Regions from separate parts of the Streptomyces sp. NPDC058964 genome, predicted to be linked through region 1. Evidence: riboswitches for the same ligand, from Rfam matches in the RefSeq annotation. Region 1 holds a riboswitch; the other holds the start of a gene.

Region 1 (7,920 bases):
ATCTGGATGTAGCCAGATCGCAGGGCGTCCAGCCGCTCACCAAGAGGAAGGTCCTCCACGCGCTCCAAGACATCTGAGATGCTCAGCTCTTCGATAACCTCGAAACGCTCCGAGGCGATCTTGATGCGATACGAATTCGTCCCATGTTCATGCTCTTCGCACTCTGCAGGAAGTGTCAGAGCCAACGGTCCTCGGTCCGCGGAGCCCAGCGCTTGGGACAGTTTAATTTCCAGCTTGCTGACCTGTTTATTGGTCGATTTGAGCGATCGGATCTGGTCAATAAACCCCAACTCGGGTACAGGAGATGAGGTTTGGGTGATTCTCGTTACCTCGTGTAGGTCTCCGATGAGGTCCGCAGGCTTTACACCCAGTGGTATTTTTAGGGAGTCGGCGGCCGCTATGCCCACCTTCTTTGGTTTGTCCCTATTGAAAGTCATTGACGCTTTTTCGAGGGTTCCTGCGAGTCGGCTGACTATTTCTCCATAGGATTCGATCCCGAACCCTCGAATCGACTGTCCGCCGGGTACGGTGCTACGGTCCACCCTCGCTCGACTGTCAAGAATGTTGCGTGTTACCTGCCGAATGAGTTCCGGCTCAATGGATCGAATTGAGAACGAAAGTCCAAATCCGGAGTCTATTCGAGACGGGTCGATAAGTAGGTGCCCCATGCCAAAAGTTAGGGCGTATGGCCCCCCTGATACTCCTATCACGATGGCTCCGGCTGCGGCGCGGTTTGATATTTCCGCATCTTTTCCCGTAAGTGACTTGAAGGTGGCACTCCAGTCCGCCCGGTCCTTCTTGCCTACGATTCCCCAAATCGCTATGGCGGGAACTCCATCAATTTCGGTTGATTCGACAGTGAAGTCGTCATGGCTCGCGTAGTAATCGGCGAGCGATTCTCGAAGTCCGGCGTCACTGGAATCCGTATCGATGAGTCGGTACAGAGTGGATCGCCTTGCTTTGCCACTCGAGTCATCTGATGCATCGACCATGGGTCCCCACCCCTCGAATCGGATGTCCAGAATCAGGGATCGTACATTCGAGGTCATGGTTTGACACTCGAACAAGCAAATCGAACGAATTGTGGTCAGTGGTGAGCAGACCTGAACCGTCGTCTGTTGGCCCGAAGTCGTCGTGCATGGGCGCTCTGGTGCCGGCTTGTGGAACGACCTAGCGTGGCTGCACATGGGGAGGGCTAAGAAGAACAAGCCGCGCCGCAGACGGGGCAGCACCGCCGAAGCGCAGGCGTCAGGATCTGTGTACTTCTGCGGTGTCGAAGGCGTCGTGATCAGGCAGGCGCGTCGTGGCGAGGGGCAGCGAGTGTTGGAGCTGCTGTCGACAATCGACACCGAGTACGACGATCTCGACTATGCGGTGCAGCACATCGACGCGGGGACCTATGCCTCGTCCGGAGCGGGTCTACGTCGTGCCCTGGTCGCCGAGGCACAGGGTGACCCCGGACTTGTTGGGGCACTCCTCGCCCTGCCTCCCGCGAGCCTGTTGCGACGGTTACAGATGGCGGAGGCTCCTCGGTCTGTGGTCAGCGGCGTGGCTCGTTCCATTGCGAAACTCAAGGCCGTCGCCGTTGCGCCTGAGAGACGTGGCGACAGAATCGGTGAGGCGCTGGTGAGGGCCTTCGTTGACGAGTACAGCGCCGCCGACTACGAGGTGCTGTACGCCCAGGTGGACGTCGACAAGCCGGCTCTCGCGCGCTGGTACGGCCGACTGGGGTTCGAGGCCCTCGGCGAAGGTGCTCCGCTCCGTCTTGATCCGCAGGGGAAGGTCGCTATCTACCCTGTCGGGGCCGAGCAGCTCGTGGTGCGGGTCTTGACCTAGGCCGACTACCTGCATCGATGCCCTCGCAGAGTGCCTGTCCTCGGGCCGTCTCTGGGCCGTCCAAGAAGACCTGCTGACAGCCGAGGACGACCAGCAACGACCACCATGGAGACCTTGGGCCCCAGGTCACTCCATTCGATCTGCGACACTGATAGGGCCATGCCTAAGCCCGGAGAACTCACTTTCGTAGCCCCGCGCGGAGCCAAGCTGCCGCCGCGGCATCTCGCCGACCTGTCGCCCGCCGAGCGCAAGGAGGCCGTCGCCGCGGTCGGTGAGAAGCCGTTCCGTGCCAAGCAGCTCTCGCAGCACTACTTCGCGCGGTACGCGCACGACCCGGAGCAGTGGACCGACATTCCCGCCGGTTCGCGCGCCAAGCTGCGGGAGGCGCTGCTTCCCGAGCTGATGACGGTCGTGCGGCACCTGTCCACCGACCAGGGCACGACCCGCAAGACGCTGTGGCGGCTGTTCGACGGGACGCTCGTCGAGTCGGTGCTGATGCGCTACCCGGACCGGGTGACGATGTGCATCAGCTCGCAGGCGGGATGCGGTATGAACTGCCCGTTCTGCGCCACGGGGCAGGCGGGGCTCGACCGTAACCTGTCGACCGCCGAGATCGTGCACCAGATCGTGGACGGCATGCGCGCGCTGCGCGACGGCGAGGTGCCCGGCGGCCCGGCCCGGCTGTCGAACATCGTCTTCATGGGCATGGGCGAGCCGCTCGCCAACTACAAGCGGGTCGTGGGGGCCATCCGGGCGCTCACCGATCCGGAGCCGGACGGGCTCGGGCTGTCGCAGCGCGGCATCACCGTGTCCACCGTCGGGCTCGTGCCTGCCATCCACCGGTTCTCCGACGAGGGCTTCAAGTGCCGCCTCGCGATCTCGCTGCACGCTCCGGACGACGAGCTGCGCGACACCCTGGTCCCCGTGAACACGCGGTGGAAGGTGCGCGAGGTGCTCGACGCGGGGTTCGAGTACGCCGCGAAGTCCGGGCGCCGGCTGTCCATCGAGTACGCGCTGATCCGGGACATCAACGACCAGGCCTGGCGCGGCGACCGGCTCGGTCGGCTGCTCAAGGGCAAGCCCGTCCACGTCAACCTCATCCCGCTGAACCCGACACCGGGGTCCAAGTGGACCGCCTCGCGGCCTGAGGACGAGAAGGCGTTCGTCGAGGCCATCGCGGCGCACGGGGTACCGGTTACCATCCGGGACACCCGAGGTCAGGAGATCGACGGTGCCTGTGGTCAGCTCGCGGCCAGCGAGCGGTAACCTGACCGGGTCAGTACATCTTCATATTCCGACAGGGGAGCGCCACAGCGCTGAGAGTGCGGCAACCGGGCCGCAGACCCTCTGAACCTCGCCCAGGTCATTCTGGGTAGGAAGTTCGGTCATCACTCAAGCTGTTGCGCCCTGCCCGGGCCCCGGTGGAGTCCTCCACGGGTCCTGGGCGGGGCCGCGTCTCTTCCTGGTCACCCCCAGGAGGAATCCAGTGCACAACAAGACCCTCGTGGCCGTCGCCACCGGGATCGGTCTGCTCGCGCTGTCCGCGTGCGGATCGTCCGGCGGCGCGGGAGCGGCGGAATCCAAGACCGTCACCCTCGTCAGCCACGACTCGTGGGCCGTCTCGAAGAACGTGCTCAAGGACTTCGAGAAGCAGTCCGGCTACAAGGTCAAGGTCCTCAACGACGGCGACGCGGGCCAGGCCGTCAACAAGGCGATCCTGACCAAGGACAACCCGCAGGGTGACGTCTTCTTCGGCGTCGACAACACCCTGCTGTCGCGCGCCCTCGACAACGGGCTGTTCCAGCCGTACGAGGTCAAGGGCTCCGACCTGGTCCTGCCCCGGTACCGGGTCGACCAGGCCAAGCACCGCGTCACGCCGATCGACTCCGGCGACATCTGCGTCAACTACGACAAGGCGTACTTCAGCAAGCACAAGCTGACCCCGCCGCAGTCCTTCGACGACCTGGTCAAGCCCGAGTACAAGAACCTCCTCGTCACCGAGAACGCGTCCACGTCCTCGCCCGGCCTCGGCTTCCTGCTCGGCAGCGCCGCCAAGTACGGCGATGGGGGTTGGCAGGACTACTGGAAGAAGCTGAAGGCCAACGGCGTCAAGGTCGTCGACGGCTGGGAGCAGGCGTACAACGAGGAGTTCTCCGGTTCGGCCGGCGGCAGGAAGGCGCACGGCGACCGGCCGCTCGTCGTGTCCTACGCCTCCTCCCCGCCCGCCGAGGTCATCTACGCGAGCCCGAAGCCCGACTCGGCCCCGACCGGGGTGTCGTACGGCACCTGCTTCCGGCAGACCGAGTACGCGGGGCTGCTGAGCAACGCGAAGAACACCAAGGGCGGCAAGGCGTTCCTCGACTTCCTGCTCACCAAGGAGTTCCAGGAGGACATGCCGCTGAAGATGTTCGTCTACCCGGTGCGCCAGGCCGCCCAGGTGCCGCCGGAGTTCGTCAAGTACGGCCGGCAGGCCTCCGACCCGGAGACCATGGCCCCCGACAGGATCGCCGCCAACCGTGACCAGTGGGTCAAGTCGTGGACGTCGCTCGTACTGAAGCTGTGTCTTTCAAGGGGCGCACGGGGAACGCGGCGCGGCTCGCCCTGATGGCCGGGCCGGTCGCGTTCTTCGCGCTGTTCTTCGCCTACCCCGTCACCGCGATCGTCGCCCGCGGCCTGAAGGTGGACGGCGTCTGGCGGTTCGGGCGGATCGCGGACGTCGTCACACAGTCCGACGTCCGGCACATACTGTGGTTCACCACCTGGCAGGCGCTCGCCTCCACCGCGCTCACCCTGCTGGCCGCGCTGCCCGCCGCGTACGTCTTCGCGCGCCTCGACTTCCCGGGCAAACAGGTCCTGCGGGCCGTCGTCACCGTCCCGTTCGTGCTGCCGACCGTCGTCGTCGGCACGGCGTTCCTCGCGCTGGTCGGCCGCGGCGGGCTGCTCGACGAACTGTGGGGCGTACGGCTGGACACGACCGTGTGGGCGATCCTGCTGGCGCACGTCTTCTTCAACTACGCGGTCGTCGTACGGACGGTCGGCGGCCTGTGGTCGCAACTCGACCCGCGCCAGGAGGAGGCCGCGCGGATGCTCGGCGCGTCGCCCCTGAGGGCCTGGCGCAAGGTCACCCTCCCGGCGCTCGCCCCGGCCGTGGCCGCCGCCGCGCTGATGGTGTTCCTGTTCACCTTCACCTCCTTCGGTGTGGTGCAGATCCTCGGCGGCCCCACCTTCTCCACGCTCGAGGTCGAGATCTACCGGCAGACCTCCGAGATCTTCGACCTCTCCACGGCCGCGGTGCTCACCATCGTCCAGTTCGTCGCGGTGGGCGCGATCCTCGCCGTGCACGCCCGGACGGTACGGCGCCGGGAGACCGCGCTGCGCCTGGTCGACGCGTCGGTGACGGCACGACGGCCGCGCGGGGCGGGCCAGTGGGCGCTGCTGGCCGGAGTCCTCGCCACCGTCGCCGTACTCCTGGTGCTGCCGCTCGCCGTGCTGGTGCGGCGGTCGCTGGACGCCCCCGGCTTCGGCTACTACCGCGCGCTGACCAGCGAGGACGCGGGTACGTTCCTGGTGGCGCCGATCACCGCGATCGGGAACTCGCTCCAGTACGCCGTCGCCGCCACCGCCATCGCCGTACTGATCGGAGCTCTCGCCGCCGCCGCGCTGGCCCGCCGTGACGCGGGCCGGATCGTGCGCGGATTCGACGCGCTGCTGATGCTGCCGCTGGGCGTGTCCGCGGTGACCGTCGGCTTCGGCTTCCTCATCGCCCTCGACGAGCCGCCGCTGGACCTGCGCCAGTCGTGGATCCTGGTGCCGCTCGCGCAGGCCCTGGTCGGCGTGCCCTTCGTCGTACGCACCATGCTGCCGGTGCTGCGGGCGGTGGACGGACGGCTCCGGGAGGCGGCGGCCGTCCTCGGGGCGTCGCCGTGGCGGGTGTGGCGGGAGGTCGACCTGCCGATGGTGCGGCGCGCGCTGCTGATCGCGGCCGGATTCGCCTTCGCCGTGTCGCTGGGGGAGTTCGGGGCGACCGTGTTCATCGCGCGGCCCGACCGCCCGACGCTGCCCGTCGCGGTGGCGCGGCTCCTCGGGCGGCCCGGTGACCTCAACTACGGGCAGGCGATGGGCCTGTCGACGATTCTGATGGTGGTGTGCGCGGTGGCGCTGCTGGTGCTCGAGCGGTTGCGGACCGACCGGACGGGGGAGTTCTGATGCTGCTGAGACTCGAGGCCGCGACCGTGCGCTTCGGTGGGCGGGCGGTGCTGGACGCCGTGGACCTGGCCGTCGCCGAGCACGAGATCGTGTGCGTGCTCGGGCCCAGCGGCAGCGGCAAGTCGACGCTGTTGCGGGCGGTGGCCGGGCTCCAGCCGCTGGACTCCGGGCGGGTGTCGCTCGACGGGCGGGACCAGACGGGTGTGCCCGCGCACAAGCGGGGGGTGGGGCTGATGTTCCAGGACCATCAGCTCTTCCCCCAGCGGGACGTGGGCGGCAACGTGGCGTTCGGGCCGCGGATGCGTGGCACCTCCAAGGGGCAGCGGGACGCCGAGGTGCGGGAGTTGCTGGACCTGGTGGGGCTTCCGGGTGCCGCCCGCCGGGCCGTCGCCGGGCTCTCCGGCGGTGAGCAGCAGCGCGTGGCACTGGCCCGTGCCCTGGCGCCCCGGCCCCGGCTGCTGATGCTGGACGAGCCGCTCGGCCAGCTGGACCGCTCGCTGCGGGAACGCCTGGTCGTCGAACTCCGCGAGCTGTTCGGCCGGTTGGGCACCACCGTGCTGGCCGTGACGCACGACCAGGGTGAGGCCTTCGCCCTCGCCGACCGGGTCGTGGTGATGCGGGACGGACGGATCGCCCAGTCCGGGACGCCCCTTGAGGTGTGGCAGCGTCCGGCGGACGAGTTCGTGGCCCGCTTCCTGGGCTTCGACAACGTGGTGCCGGCGACGGTCGCGGGGGCGGCCGCGGCCACTCCGTGGGGCAAGCTCCCGGTGCCCAAGGACGCACCGCAGGGCCCGCTGTCGTTGCTGGTACGGCCCGCGGGTGTGCGGCTGGTGGGCTCCGGCGAGGGCCTGCGCTGCACCGTGACCGCCCGCACCTTCCGGGGGACGCACGTCGCCGTCCATCTCCGGCCCGAGGACGGCGGCCCGCGGCTGGAGGCGGCGTGCGCGCTGCGGGAGGCGCCCGAGGTCGGGCAGGAGACCGGGGTGGAGTTCGACTCGGCCGAAATCGTCGTCCTCGGCTGATCATCGTGCGCCTAGGGTGACGGCCATGACGTTACTCGCACATGACCGCTACTGTGACGAAATCGCCCACCAGGTGGGGCAGTTGCGGCGGGTGGTGACCTCCGGTGCCGACCTCGCCGCCACCGTGCCCACCTGCCCGGACTGGACGCTGGAGCAGCTCGTACGGCACATGGGCGGTGCGCTGCGCTGGGTGGAGGCCATCGTCTCGGTCCGCGCGCAGGAGAACGTCCCGCAGGAGCGGATCCCGCTCCACGACGGCCCCGGGGAGCGGGGCGACCCCGCCGCCCTGGACGCCTGGCTCGCCGAGACCGGTGAACTGGTCGTCGGCACACTGCGGGAGGCCGGCCCGGACACCGAGGTATGGGGCTGGCTCGGGGACCGCAGCTCCGGGTTCTGGGCCCGCCGTATGACGCACGAGATCACCGTCCACCGGGCGGACGCCGCGCTCGCCGCCGGGCTGCCCTACGAGGTCGCGGCCGACGTGGCCGCCGACGCCCTGGACGAATGGCTGGAGATCGCGCAATGGGCCCAGCGGCGCAAGGGGCGCGAGGACGCGCCGCGGCCGGCCGGGCCCGACCGGAGCATCCACCTCCACGCCACCGACACCCCGCCCGGACTGAACGCCGAGTGGATCGTCGAGTACGGCGCGGAGGGCCTCGACTGGCGCCGCGGGCACGAGAAGGCGGCGGTGGCACTGCGCGGCCCGCTCACCGCCGTCCTGCTCGCCTTCTACCGCAGGCTGCCGCTGGACAGCCTGGAGCTGGAGATCCTCGGCGACCGGACGGTGCTGGAGTCCTGGCTGGAGCGGGCCTCGTTCGGCTGAACGGCCGTGGGGGGGGCGCCCCGGCCGCCGGGG
Region 2 (6,494 bases), on a different contig from region 1:
GCACGTCGTCCGAGAGCGGTGGCAGACGGTTAAAGTCCGGAATTCGACGCGGGGTCCAGCCCCGCGGGCGGCGTACACCCCACCCGTGCTGGTTCGCACGGGCTGCCCCCTCGCGCTTCGGGAGTAACCCTTGGCCACGGCTGACACCGCAACCGCAGTACCGCTCGCACCCCCCGTGCAGCCGCGCTCCTCCGCGTCTCCCGCACAGCGCCGGACCTCCGCGGCGGTTCCCGAGCAGCCTCATTCGGCCACCCTCATCGGATCCGTCCAGCGGGCGATGCGCCTGCTGGAATCGGTCGCCGAGCACGAGTACGGCGCTCCCGCCAAGCAACTGGCCCGCGAGACGGGTCTCGCGCTCCCCACGGCGTACCACCTGCTGCGGACCCTGGTGCACGAGGGCTATCTACGCCGCGACAAGGGTCTGTTCTTCCTCGGCGAGGCGGCCGAGCGGCTGGGCAGCAGCGGAGCGGAGCAGAAACGTCGCAGCACGGTCGCCGCCACGCTCGCGCAATGGCGCGATTCCATCGGGGCACCGGTGTACTACGCGATGTACCGGAACGGCGAGATCGAGATCATGTGCGTCTCCGACACCCCGGGCAACCCGGCGGTCGAGGAGTGGGCCGACTTCCGCGAGACCGGGCACGCGCACGCCATCGGTCAGTGCCTGCTGTCCCAGATGGACGAGGGTGCCCGCCGCGATCACCTCGACCGCTACCCCGTGCAGTCCATCACCCCGTACACCGTGCGTGACAGCCCGAGCCTGCTCCGGCGCCTGAACGGGTTGCGCCGGATGGAAGTGGTCACGGAACGCCAGGAGTACGCACTGGGAACGGTCTGTGCGGCGATTCCGATCACGGTCGGCACCACGGCGGCCACGATGGCCATCTCCCTGCCCGCTCACCAGGCGAATCGGCTGCTGCCCGCGGCCCGGCAGCTGCAGCACGAGGTCGGACTGCAGCTCGGGGCGCTCGCGATCTCTATCAGTATCTGAAAACTCACTCCTTGTGATCTCTCATGTACTTTCTGCAAGATTTCCCCAGTGTCAGAGGGATCAATCCCGGCCAGTCGGTGTCATAAGGTCATAAGACGGGGTAGGCGATGCGCGAGTCCGTGCAGGCAGAGGTCATGATGAGCTTTCTCGTGTCCGAGGAGCTCTCCTTCCGTATTCCGGTGGAACTGCGCTACGAGACCTGCGATCCCTATGCCGTGCGGCTGACCTTCCATCTGCCCGGAGACGCACCGGTGACCTGGGCCTTCGGCCGTGAGTTGCTGATCGACGGGGTGGGCCGGCCCTGCGGCGACGGCGATGTGCACATCGCGCCCGCCGACGCGGACGTGCTCGGTGAGGTGCTGATCCGGCTTCAGGTCGGTGGCGACCAGGCGGTGTTCCGTTCCTCGGCACCGCCGCTGGTGGCTTTCCTCGACCGTACGGACAAGCTGGTGCCGCTCGGTCAGGAAGGGGCGCTCGCCGATTTCGACGCCCATCTCGAGGAGGCTCTGGACCGCATCCTGGCCGAGGAGCAGAGCGCCGGCTGAGGCGGCACGGCGACCGGGCAGGGGTTTCCACCGCGCCGCGTGGGGCGGCGCAGTAACGCTTCTCCTCGTATGCCACTCGCTCCGCCGAACGTCACCTCTTGCGACGCCGGCCCCTCCCGCCGTGAGCCGCGACCGGCGGGGCCGCGGCGGACCTGCCCGTCGTGGGCCCCGGCCGGTCGGCGGACACCACCAGGGCGGCGAGGGCCGTGGTGACCGGCACCGAGGCGACCAGGCCGATCGAACCCACCAGGGTGCGCACGATCTCCTCCGCCACGAGCTCGCTGTTCGCGACGCTTGTCACGCTGCTCTGAGCGATCGAGAAGAGCAGCAGCAGCGGCAGCGCGGCACCGGCGTAGGCGAGGACGAGCGTGTTGACGACGGACGCGATGTGGTCGCGGCCGATGCGGATGCCCGCCCGGTACAGCCCGCGCCGGCCCATTGACGGATTGGCCTCGTGCAGCTCCCAGACGGCCGAGGTCTGGGTGACCGTCACGTCGTCCAGGACGCCGAGCGAACCGATGATGACGCCGGCCAGCAGCAGTCCGCTCATGTCGATCGACGGATACAGCCCGTGGATCAGGCCGGTGTTGTCGTCCGTGTTGCCGGTCAGCGCCGCCCAGTCGATGAACTCCGAGCCCAGGATGCCGATCAGCAGCAGTGAGACCAGCGTGCCGAGCACCGCGACCGATGTGCGAGCCGAGAGGCCGTGGCACATGTAGAGCGCGATGAGCATGATGGCACTCGACCCCACCACCGCCACGACCAGCGGGTTCGAACCCTGCAGGATCGCGGGCAGGATGAAGAGGGTCAGCACCAGGAAACTGACGGTCAGTGCGACCAGCGCCATGAGGCCACGCAGGCGGCCCACCACCACGACGGCGAGCGCGAAGACGCCGGCCAGCAGGGCCATCGGGAACTTCCGGTTCACGTCGGCGACCGAGTACTGCAGATCCTTCGGCGCCGAGGGCTCGTAGGCGACCACGACCCTCTCGCCCTCGTGCAGCTGCCGGGACTGGTCCGGCTGGACGATCTCCGTGAATGTGCGGCCCTTGTCCCTGCCGGTGTCGACTCGGATCGTCGCCTTCTTGCAGGTGCCGTTCGTCCCCTGTTGCGCGGAGTCTCCCTGGGCCGTGGAGGCGTCACCGGCCCGGGCCTGCCCCGAGGCGTTGACCGACTTGCAGCTCACCTCGACCACCTTGGTGACGGTGGCCTGCTGCGTCTGCCGGTCGAAGCCGACCCCGGTGCGCGCGTGGGACGGGGCCCCGCCGGGCCAGAGGACCACGAGTCCGACCACGACCGCCGCGGTGAACGGGATCAGGATGGCCGCGATCACCTTGCGCAGATGCTTGGAAACGGGGGCGGCGGGGCCGTGACTGTGCGAGTGGCCGTGGCCGCTGCCGGAGACGGGGCCGTGCCCTTGCCGATGTCCCTGGCCGTGCGGTTCCTCGCCCCCTTGCCTGCGCCCGTGGCTCCGTCTGTGAGCGTGCCCGTGGTCGTGCCCGTGGCCGTTCTCGTCACCGAGACCGTGGCCTTCGGTGCCGTGTCCGTCGCCTGGCCGCGAGCCGGGTTCGCCCGGCGGCTCGGGTGGCGGGTACGGATACTGCTGCATCGTGGTCACCGATCGATCGTCGCAAGAACGGCGGGGGGTCCTCTGTTCACCGCGCCTGAATTGACGCTAGCGTGGAGGCACCTTTGCACACGCGGGAGCTCGGAGCACCGGGCTGAGAGGGCGCTGACCTCCGTATTCACGATGTTTCACGTGGAACACATGGTGTTTCACACGAAACATCGACCGAGACGGAATCTGCTGCGCCGACCGCCGAACCTGTTACCGGGTAATGCCGGCGTAGGGAGTAGGTCTCATGACCAACAAGGACGCACGCACGCCTGCCTCCACGCAGAACGCGGCCAGCGCAAACGCGACCGCTGCGACGAGCGGGGAGGCCGGGAAGTCCATCGGCTGGCACAAGGGGTATGTCGAGGGCTCACGCCCCGACATGCGTGTGCCGGTCCGTCAGGTGCACCTCACCAACGGGCAGTCGGTCACGCTGTACGACACCTCCGGCCCGTACACCGATCCCCTAGTCGAGACCGACGTCCGCAGGGGCCTGCCGCCGCTGCGGGAGAACTGGATCATCGCCCGCGGCGACACCGAGGAGTACGCGGGGCGTCCCGTCCGCCCCGAGGACGACGGGATCAAGCACACCTCTCCGCGTGGAGGCCTGCGCAACCTCGACGCGGTGTTCCCGGGGCGGCCCCGTCAGCCCCGCCGCAGCCGCGACGGCCGGGCGGTCACGCAGCTGGCGTATGCGCGCCGGGGCGAGATCACACCGGAGATGGAGTTCGTGGCCGTCCGCGAGAACGTGTCTCCCGAGGTGGTCCGCGACGAGATCGCGGCGGGCCGGGCCGTGCTGCCTGCCAACGTCAACCACCCCGAGATCGAGCCGATGATCATCGGCAAGCGGTTCCTGGTGAAGGTCAACGCCAACATCGGCAACTCGGCGGTGACGTCCTCCATCGAGGAGGAGGTCGAGAAGATGACCTGGGCGACCCGGTGGGGCGCCGACACGGTCATGGACCTGTCCACCGGCCGCAACATCCACACCACCCGCGAATGGGTGCTGCGCAACTCCCCCGTCCCCATCGGCACGGTGCCGCTCTACCAGGCTCTGGAGAAGGTCGACGGCAGGGCCGAGGAACTCACCTGGGACATCTACAAGGACACGGTCATCGAGCAGGCCGAGCAGGGCGTGGACTACATGACGGTCCACGCGGGCGTCCGGCTGCCGTACGTCCCGCTCACCGCGAACCGCAAGACGGGAATCGTCTCGCGCGGCGGTTCGATCATGGCGGCCTGGTGCCTCGCGCACCACAAGGAGTCGTTCCTGTACGAGAACTTCGAGGAACTCTGCGAGATCCTCGCCGCCTACGACGTCACCTACTCGCTGGGCGACGGCCTGCGGCCGGGCTCGATCGCTGACGCCAACGACGAAGCGCAGTTCGCCGAGTTGCGCACACTCGGGGAACTCAACCGGATCGCGAAGCGTTGCAACGTGCAGACCATGATCGAGGGCCCGGGGCATGTCCCGATGCACAAGATCAAGGAGAACATCGACCTTCAGCAGGAGATCTGCGATGAAGCTCCGTTCTATACGCTCGGCCCGCTGACCACGGACGTCGCGCCGGCGTACGACCACATCACTTCCGGCATCGGTGCCGCGATGATCGCCTGGTGGGGCACGGCCATGCTCTGCTACGTCACGCCCAAGGAACACTTGGGCCTGCCCAACCGGGACGACGTCAAGACCGGCGTCATCACCTACAAGATCGCCGCCCACGCGGCCGACCTCGCCAAGGGGCACCCAGGTGCGCAGGAGTGGGACGACGCGCTGTCCGACGCGCGTTTCGAGTTCCGATGGGAGGACCAGTTCAACCTCGCCCTGGACCCGGACACGGCAAGGGAGTTCCACGACGAGACCCTCCCGGCCGAACCCGCCAAGACGGCCCACTTCTGCTCCATGTGCGGGCCCAAGTTCTGCTCGATGAAGATTAGCCAAAGCATCACAGAGCGGTTCGGTGGCGCGGCGGCTGAGGGGGCGTCTCCCGACGAGATCGCCGAGGGGATGCTCCAGAAGTCGAAGGAGTTCGCGGCGAGCGGGAACAGGGTGTACCTGCCACTGGCGGAATAGCCGAAGTCCGACAGAGCAGCCCGCGTCTCAGGGCAGAGTCGCGGGCTGTCCTGCTGTGTGGGGACTGGCGGATGGCGTGATTACAGCCTTCTGCCAGGGACACAACAGGTGCCCTGACGCGTTGAACCGGGTGTGACGGAGCACTCGATGATGTGGGATGAGACGGGCCTTTCCGATCTGCAGGCGCACCTGGCTCACGAAATGCTGAGCCGCGTCTCGGCGATCGCCCTTGAAGAGAAAGTCTGGCTCGTCCGTGGTGTGGTGAATGCCCCGGATCGACGCGGTGTCGGCCGCGTGGTTCTGTGGGATGGACAGCGACTGGATGCGTCAGTTGCCTTCGACATGCCGCTGACGGACCCAGAGGGCGCAAACATCCCCTCCGGGGACCTGGCGGCTGCTCTGCGAAGTGCCCTGGCTGGCTGCTCCGAACAAGACGTCGAGCAGGCACCGCGCGACGCCTTCGGGATCCCCGTGATCGACGCCTCTGCCACCGTTCATGCCTTTGTCGCCCAGCCGCAGTTCCATCTCTCGGATGCACTGCTTGCTGCGGGGGCAGCCTTTTCCATCCCCTCAGAGTCTGACGAGCCCGCAGAGCTGCGCCTACGTGGCTTCATGCTTCTCGATCAGGCAACATGCCGTCTCTACCTGGACACGCCTGCATCACAGGACACTCTGCCGTCCGGTTTCGACCTTCCCCTTCGAGACGAAGAGGGCTCCGTTGTCGCCGGCGCGACAGGGGCGCAAGCCGTCCTGCCGATGTTGCTGGAGATGGGGGAGATCGAGCGCCTGCGGAAGGACGTCCACGACCCCTACTGCCTGGCTGTCTACGATTTGGTGGGCTGGCTCACCGGTCGATGAGGCTTAGCCAAGGAGTCGCAGAGCGGTTCCGTGGTACAGCGGCTGAGGGAGCGTCGTCCGCCGACTTGCGGATCTGCCTCCACTGGCTGGAGGAGGGCCGGTCTCCCGCAGCGGGCGAACGGCTCCTTGACCTGTAGTCGGCAGGTCAGTCGGTCCTGTGTGCTGCTTCGGGCCTGATGCTGTCCTCGATGAAGATCTCTCAGGACATCCGCCGCGAACACGGCGGCTCCAGGGTGGAGATCGAGGAGGGTATGGCCCAGAAGTCGAAGGAGTTCGCGGCGAACGGGAACCGGGTCTATCTGCCCATCGCCGACTGACGTGCGGACACAGGGGGCATCGGCCCGGTGGTGCCGTTGAGGCTTCCTCGGGCAGTGCCCCGTCCTCGGGGCCGTCCAGGGCATGTGGCAGGGC

The links. A riboswitch is a leader RNA that binds a small molecule or an ion and turns the genes downstream of it on or off. The one in region 1 is predicted to bind thiamine pyrophosphate.
Region 2: it holds a riboswitch for thiamine pyrophosphate, as region 1 does, so the genes downstream of both, thiC (phosphomethylpyrimidine synthase ThiC) here and ACFW2E_RS33295 (thiamine ABC transporter substrate binding subunit) in region 1, are expected to answer to the same signal.

The regions. Positions count from the first base shown of each region.
Region 1 is NZ_JBHYKH010000368.1:728-8,647, forward strand. It holds gene ACFW2E_RS33280 (DUF6119 family protein) at 1-1,049, opposite strand, end outside; gene ACFW2E_RS33285 (GNAT family N-acetyltransferase) at 1,186-1,836, shown strand; gene rlmN (23S rRNA (adenine(2503)-C(2))-methyltransferase RlmN) at 1,996-3,102, shown strand; TPP riboswitch at 3,126-3,233, shown strand; gene ACFW2E_RS33295 (thiamine ABC transporter substrate binding subunit) at 3,323-4,441, shown strand; gene ACFW2E_RS33300 (ABC transporter permease) at 4,441-6,042, shown strand; gene ACFW2E_RS33305 (ABC transporter ATP-binding protein) at 6,042-7,064, shown strand; gene ACFW2E_RS33310 (maleylpyruvate isomerase family mycothiol-dependent enzyme) at 7,090-7,887, shown strand.
Region 2 is NZ_JBHYKH010000204.1:110-6,603, reverse strand. It holds gene ACFW2E_RS24000 (IclR family transcriptional regulator) at 131-991, shown strand; gene ACFW2E_RS23995 (SsgA family sporulation/cell division regulator) at 1,099-1,536, shown strand; gene ACFW2E_RS23990 (YibE/F family protein) at 1,628-3,154, opposite strand; TPP riboswitch at 3,227-3,406, shown strand; gene thiC (phosphomethylpyrimidine synthase ThiC) at 3,399-5,225, shown strand; gene ACFW2E_RS23980 (hypothetical protein) at 5,373-6,083, shown strand; partial or broken gene ACFW2E_RS23975 (thiamine biosynthesis protein ThiC) at 6,263-6,400, shown strand.